DNA from 3 places in the Rhodococcus sp. P4_F3_2 genome. Region 2 is predicted to be linked to each of the others. Evidence: riboswitches for the same ligand, from Rfam matches in the RefSeq annotation. Region 2 holds a riboswitch; each other region holds the start of a gene.
What was found. Region 2 has a riboswitch for cobalamin ahead of AC1DWA_RS19095 (CbtB domain-containing protein). Riboswitches for the same ligand answer to the same signal wherever they lie in the genome.

Region 1: linked by a shared signal. The riboswitch ahead of AC1DWA_RS04545 (ABC transporter substrate-binding protein) and the one ahead of AC1DWA_RS19095 (CbtB domain-containing protein) in region 2 are both predicted to bind cobalamin.
Region 3: linked by a shared signal. The riboswitch ahead of cobN (cobaltochelatase subunit CobN) and the one ahead of AC1DWA_RS19095 (CbtB domain-containing protein) in region 2 are both predicted to bind cobalamin.

Annotation. Positions count from the first base shown of each region.
Region 1 covers NZ_JBFUJN010000003.1:114,394-116,653, forward strand. The annotation lists gene AC1DWA_RS04545 (ABC transporter substrate-binding protein) at 1-864, opposite strand, end outside; cobalamin riboswitch at 981-1,128, opposite strand; gene AC1DWA_RS04550 (MMPL family transporter) at 1,198-2,260, shown strand, end outside.
Region 2 covers NZ_JBFUJN010000017.1:147,660-149,919, reverse strand. The annotation lists gene AC1DWA_RS19105 (alpha/beta fold hydrolase) at 1-608, opposite strand, end outside; gene mhuD (mycobilin-forming heme oxygenase MhuD) at 654-962, shown strand; cobalamin riboswitch at 1,051-1,189, shown strand; gene AC1DWA_RS19095 (CbtB domain-containing protein) at 1,215-1,409, shown strand; gene AC1DWA_RS19090 (CbtA family protein) at 1,400-2,176, shown strand; gene AC1DWA_RS19085 (flavin-containing monooxygenase) at 2,226-2,260, opposite strand, start outside.
Region 3 covers NZ_JBFUJN010000018.1:105,263-107,522, forward strand. The annotation lists gene cobG (precorrin-3B synthase) at 1-875, opposite strand, end outside; adenosylcobalamin (AdoCbl) riboswitch at 938-1,049, shown strand; gene cobN (cobaltochelatase subunit CobN) at 1,099-2,260, shown strand, end outside.

The DNA of each region.
Region 1 (2,260 bases), on a different contig from region 2:
CGCCATCAACGGCTGGGCACGGAGGAAGTCGATCTTCTGGTCGGCCGTCTTGTCGCCGTAGTCGATGACCACGATCGCCTGGGGTGCACGCTCGGCAACAGCTTCCCACGATGCGTCGATGTAGGGCTTTGTCCCTTCGGCGAAGATGTTCGAGACACCGGAGTATTCCGCGACCAATTGACCGACGCCGACTCCGCCGATAGTCGTCGGAACCTGGTCACCACTGTCGTAGAAGAAGGTCGGTACCGGCGCCGCGTCCCCGACCGAAGCGCGGACGGTATCGAGACCATCGCTGATCTCCTCTGCGACCTCGCGGGCGGAATCTTCAACGCCCAGGACTCGACCGAGTTGCGTGTAGTCGTTCTCGAGCAATCCGATGTCGGGGAAACCGGTGCCACAGTATTCGGAGAACAAGAAGGTGTTGATTCCGCGCTCGCCGAAGGCGTCTCGGGAACGGCCCTGCTTCTCGTTGAAGGCACTGGTCATTCCTCCGACCACGAAGTCCGGGTCGACGTCGAGAACCTGCTCCATGCTGGGGAACGTATCGGAGAGGCTGGGAATCTTGTTGAATACATCGGCGGTCTCGGCAGTTGGCGGGTTGTCGCTGTACGCCCGACCGACGATCCGGTCACCCGCACCGATTTCGATGAGCGCCTCGGTGACATGCCCGTTCAAAGACACGATGCGCTGCGGCGGCGAGTCGAAGGTCATCTCTCGATCGCAGTTGGTCACGGACACAGGCTGTGCGAAGGATTCCGCAGCAGACGCGGACTCTGATTCCTGGCCTTTGGAACAACCTGCCGAAACCAAGGCGACCGCGATGAGAACAGCGGCGGCGCGGGACGGGGAGAACTGAAGTGACACGGGGACCTCGTAAGGGCTCTGAGCCACGAATGAGAATCCGACAGACAACTCCGCCCGCACACTGATACTCGGCCAGAGCTCCTGCTGGACTTCCTTTTCGTAGACCACGACGAATGGATGTCGCACACCGCGCGGTGGGTAATCGGGCTTGCCGACGCTCGGTGACTACCGAGAATCGACCTACCGTTGCGGGTCAGCGCCGGATTCGGACCGGCTTCCCCCACACGCGTGGCTTGCAAGTGCTTCGAGCAGTATGCATGACGTTTCCGATTCAAGACCAAACGCCCACTACAGTCGATCTGGCCAGACGCCCCCACACACCGGAGTTGATACATGACACGCTGGGCCCAAACCGTCGTCGCCCGGAAATGGTGGGTACTGAGCCTCGCGGTTCTGATAGTTCTCATCAGTGGGGTGTGGGGACTCGGAGTGTTCGGCAAGCTCAGCCAGGGCGGCTTCATCGATCCGGGCAGCGACTCCGCGAAGGTTGCGGACATCATCGAAGACAATCTCGGGCCGCAGACCCCGGACATCATCGCGATCTACTCACCCACCGACGGCAAGACCCTCGACGACATCGGGCCGGCAGTAACGGCCGCCGTCGACCAGTTCAAAACGGAAGTGCCGACCGCGTCGGTGAAGTCGTATTGGGGAACGGACGCCGCGGCCAAGGCCAGTCTGCTCTCGAACGACGGATCCATGGCGGCCGTTGCGATCACGTTGGCACCGGACTCGGGCGTCACACCGGCCACTTTCGCCGATCTCTTGCCGAAGCTCGAAGTTGAAGGTGCCGAGGCACAATTCGCGGGTAATACCGTTGTCGGCGTCGCGTTCAACACCAAGCTGGAGAAAGACCTGGTGGTCGCCGAAGCCATCGCCATTCCGATCACTCTGGTGCTGCTGGTCTTCATCTTCGGCGGCGTCGTCGCTGCGGCGGTTCCGGTGTTCGTGGGTGTACTCAGTGTCTTGAGCGCCTTGGCGGTTCTGCGAATCCTCACGCTGATCACCGATGTGTCCTCGTTCTCGATCAACGTTGCTTCTCTTCTCGGGTTGGGACTTGCAATCGACTACGGACTGTTCGTGGTCGGTCGGTTCCGTGAAGAACTGAATTCGGGCTCGGACCCGGGAGCGGCTGCGCAGCGGACAGTTCTGACCGCGGGTCGCACCGTCATGTTCTCGGGTCTGCTGCTGATCTGCGCGTTCAGCGGCATGCTCGTTTTCCCGCAGGCCGTCATCCGGTCTTTGGGTTTCGGTGCGATCGCAGCAGTACTGAGCGCGGCAGTTCTGTCGCTGACCGCTGTGCCTGCGCTGCTTGCCATTCTGGGGCATCGCATCAACGCCCTGACGTGGCGCAAGGATGCGGCGCAACGCGGGGAGGAACGCTCGCGCAAGTTCT
Region 2 (2,260 bases):
TGTCCCTCGGGGGTGATGGTGAACTCTCCCTCGATCAGCAAGGTCGGCACGTCGATCGCCTTCCACTGATCCCAGAAATGCCTCGTGCCCCACTCCTCCGAGATGTCGCGGAAGGTCGACACCTCGCCGTGCAGGTACCACCCGTCGTCGCGGCGGTCGAAAGAGTCGAGAAAGTACTGGCCGGCGACGGGCCCGAAGAATTCCTTCATCGCGTCCTCGGAAGCAAACGGCTGCGGCCACGCCGAGATCATCTGAGCCCAATCCGCGGCGGTGCGTCCGCGAAAATCCGGAGCCATGTCTTCGAGGACCAGTGCACAAACCTTTTCGGGATGCGATGCGGCGAAGCACCACGCGTGCAGAGCCCCCATCGAATGGCCGATCACGATCATCGGCTCCTCGATGGACGCAACGGCAGATGCCAGGTCGTCGACGAATGCCTCGGTGGTCAGCTCTGACGGCGCGGGCCGGCTGTGACCGGCGGCGTCGAACGTGTAGACGTGGCCGAACTCGCGGATCCACGGCACCTGGCGTCGCCACGTTCTCGCGCTGCCCATGAGGCCGTGCAACAACAGAATCGGTTGTCCTGTTCCACCTTCGTCATGCAACACGAGTGTCACGGTACGCGGTGAAGGTGCGCGGGTAATGTCGCTTGCATGGCAGTCGTGAAGATCAATGCAATCGAGGTCCCCGAGGGCGCCGGCCCCGAACTGGAGAAGCGCTTCGCAGCACGCGCTCATGCAGTCGAGAACTCCCCGGGCTTTCTCGGATTCCAACTCCTCCGCCCCACCGCAGGTGAGAGCCGTTACTTCGTGGTGACGCAGTGGGAGTCCGAGCAGGCGTTCGCCGATTGGCGTGACGGCCCTGCCCGCGAAGCCCATTCCGGCGAGCGTGCGAAGCCCGTCGCTTCGGGTGCGTCGTTGCTCGAGTTCGAAGTTGTCCTGGACGTCGCCGCAAAGAGCTGATCTCGAACGATTGTGCCCGCCTTGGCGGGCACAATCGACGGTCATCTCGGCTTCACGCGTTGACACGGTGCGGGCAGTAGTGCAAAAGTTCGCATGTAAACGCGATGGTCCGACAGGAATCCGGTGAAAGCCCGGAGCGGTCGCGCCACTGTAATTCGAGGTGAAGTGCCTTTTTCGGCACGACTATTTCGACAGCCAGACACTTCGGCCATCGCATGGACCTAGGGGACGCGAAAATCCCAGGAGGCTTCGATGGCTCTCGCCTATTCTCCCGATACGTCGATCGATTCGACTCGTCTTGCTTTCCTCGCCGCTGCAGTAGTTCTGTTCGCGATGCTCGCTCTCTACCTGGTCGGATTCGACCAGGGCGCTATCTCTCGCACCGGCATGTACATGCATGAATTGATGCACGACGGTCGACACTTGATGGGCCTGCCGTGCCACTAGTCGACAATTTCACGAAGCTTCTCATTCGTGGTTTGTTGGCTGGTTTGATCGCAGGCATCCTTGCCGGCGGAGTTGCATTCGTGCTGGGTGAACCGCACGTCAATGCCGCCATTGCGATCGAAGAAGCCAACAGCGCCACCGGTGAGGTTGCCGGCGAAGCCGCTGGGCATTCGCACGGTGACGAAGAAGAACCACTGGTGAGCCGCGACGGGCAGCGCGCCGGGCTGTTCCTGGCCACAGCGCTGGCCGGACTGGCACTCGGGGCGATCTTCTCGGTCGTTGCCAATTACGCTCGACGACTCACCGGAATGTCCGGGCCGTTGTTGGCGATCACCATCGCCGTCGGTGGTTGGCTGGCCATCGAGGCCGTGCCCTTCTTCAAGTACCCGGCCAATCCGCCGGCCGTCGGAGATCCCGACACCATCAACCAGCGCACACTGCTGTGGCTGGCCGCCGTGATTCTCGGGCTACTGTCCGTCACCGCGGCAGCAGCGGCGGCAAAGGCAGTTTCCGGGCACGAGTTCCTCAGCGTGCGCATCGCTGGTCCAGTGGCTGCGTTCCTGGTGATCGCCACGATCGGTTACGTCTCGCTTCCCGGCATCAACGAGGTGGGCGAGGACTTCCCGGCAACTCTGCTGTGGGAGTTCCGACTTTCCTCGCTCGCTACGCAGGCGACGCTCTGGCTCGTGCTCGGGTTGGCATTCGCCTTCCTCACCGAGCGCGCGACCAAGAACACCGAAGTAGCAAAAAAGTACGCCCTTCGCTGAACCCTTTATTAACCGCGGGCGGTTAATAAAGGCGCACAGCAGTTCTATTTCAGCTCAGATGATGCACTTCCTGCAGTCCGTACA
Region 3 (2,260 bases), on a different contig from region 2:
ACCTGCTCGGCAGCCCATTCGTCGAGGTCGAAGATGTGCACCGATCGCCACGGCGTCACGACAACGGGCTTGTCGACGGCGGCCAGGAACTCGGCCAGCCGAGCGTCGAGCAGCCCGAATCGCAAGCCTCCGCCCAGGGCTACGGTCCCGTCGCGCTGCTCGAGCCAGCCGATGGTGGGCCGTGCATCCGGCGTGAGGTCCGCAGCACCGGTGGACTCGGCGCTCAGACCCAGCTGCTCGAGGGTGCGTTCGATTCCGTCCGGAACCTCGGCCAGGCGCCAGTGCTTGTCGCGGACGTCGAGGAATGATCGAGCCGCCTCGAGGAGCAATTCGACGGCGTCGTCCGCCTGGACGAGATGAGTGGTGTGGTGACCGGCGAGCACCAGTGAATGCTCGGTGGCGCTGCGCGCATGGAGTCCGAAATCGCCCCGTAGCCCGGTGATGTCTCCGCGCCCGTCGTCGAGGGTGAACAGGGTTCGCCCTGGCAGATCCGCCAATGCTTGATCCGCTTGGATCGCCGAATCGAGACGGTGGACCAGTTCACGAATGTCGGCTACGCCCCCGATACGGCCGGACAGTGGGGACGCGAGGATGTTGCGCACTCGCTCGTGCGTCGCGGACGGCAGCAGGCCGGCCGACGCGATTCGCGCCGCGAAGGCTTCGGGGTCCGAGACCGAGCGCAGTTGGACGTTGCCCCTCGAGGTGAGTTCCATCTGCCCGTTGCCGAGATCGCGCGCTGCGTCGGCGAGCGTCTGCAATTGGACCGGGGTGAGGAGTCCGCCGGGTAGGCGCACGCGTGCCAGCGCGCCGTCGGCGGCGTGGTGAACTTGCAGTGCACCCGGGCACGCGTCTGGCTGTGAACGGTCCGTGGGCATGGCTCCAGGGTACGACCTGTCATGAGTGCCTTCTGCGGACCGGTAGCATCACCACCACCAGTGACGGCAGTTGAGGAAACCGGTGAAAGTCCGGTGCGGTCGCGCCACTGTGAGTGTTGCTCGAGCGGGACGTGTTTCCGCTCGGAAACACAAGTCAGACCCTCAACCGCCGTCGATGACAGATCTGTGCCACGGGGCGCGAAACCCCAGGAAGGCTTCACCCGTGATTCTTCTGCTCTCCACGTCCGACACCGATCTGCTGAGCGCCCGCGCCAGCCAGGAAGCCGGCGACGGCGTCTCCTATCGCTGGGCCAACCCCTCACGCTTGCTGGTCTCGGAGGACTTGCCGCCCTTGCTCGACGGCGTCGACCTCGTGATCGTTCGTATTCTCGGCAGCCGTCGCAGTTGGGAAGACGGCTTGGAGATGGTCCTCGCCTCCGGACTGCCCGTAGTCGTTCTCGGCGGCGAGCACGCGCCGGATGCCGACCTCATGGAGTGCTCGACGGTCTCCGCCGGTGTTGCTGCCGAGGCGCACAACTACCTGGCCGAGGGTGGCGCACAGAATCTGGCACAGTTGCACCACTTCCTCTCCGACACCGTCCTGCTCACCGGCCACGGTTTCGAGCCGCCGGCTCACCTGCCTTCCTGGGGCATCGCTGATTTCGCGCCCGATCTCGACTCGGCGAGCGGTCCGGTCATCGCAGTTCTGTACTACCGCGCCCAGCATTTGGCCGGAAACACCCGGTATATCCAGGCGTTGTGCGACGCGGTCGCCGAGGCCGGTGGCACCGCGCTCCCGATCTACTGCGCATCTCTGCGAACCGCAGAAGCCGAACTTTTGAGCACGCTCCGCCGCGCCGACGCTATGGTCGTGACAGTTCTTGCTGCCGGCGGCACCAAGCCCGCCACCGCGTCCGCTGGTGGGGACGACGAAGCCTGGGACGTCGCCGCACTCGCTGCACTCGACGTCCCGATCCTGCAGGGGCTGTGCCTGACCAGTAGCCGCGCCACCTGGGACGAGAACGACGACGGACTGTCGCCTCTCGACGTCGCGACGCAGGTGGCGGTGCCGGAGTTCGACGGTCGCATCATCACCGTCCCGTTCTCCTTCAAGGAAATCGACTCCGACGGGCTGTCCACGTACGTCCCCGATGTCGAGCGCGCTGCCCGTGTCGCCGGCATCGCAGTCCGTCACGGCAAGCTTCGTCACATTCCGACCACCCAGCGTCGCGTTGCTCTGATGCTCTCGGCGTACCCGACCAAGCACGCCCGTATCGGCAACGCCGTCGGCCTCGACACTCCGGCGAGCGCAATCGATCTGCTCACCGAAATGCGTTCTGCCGGTTACGACCTCGGTCCGGTCGACGGCCCTGACGCAGTTCCCG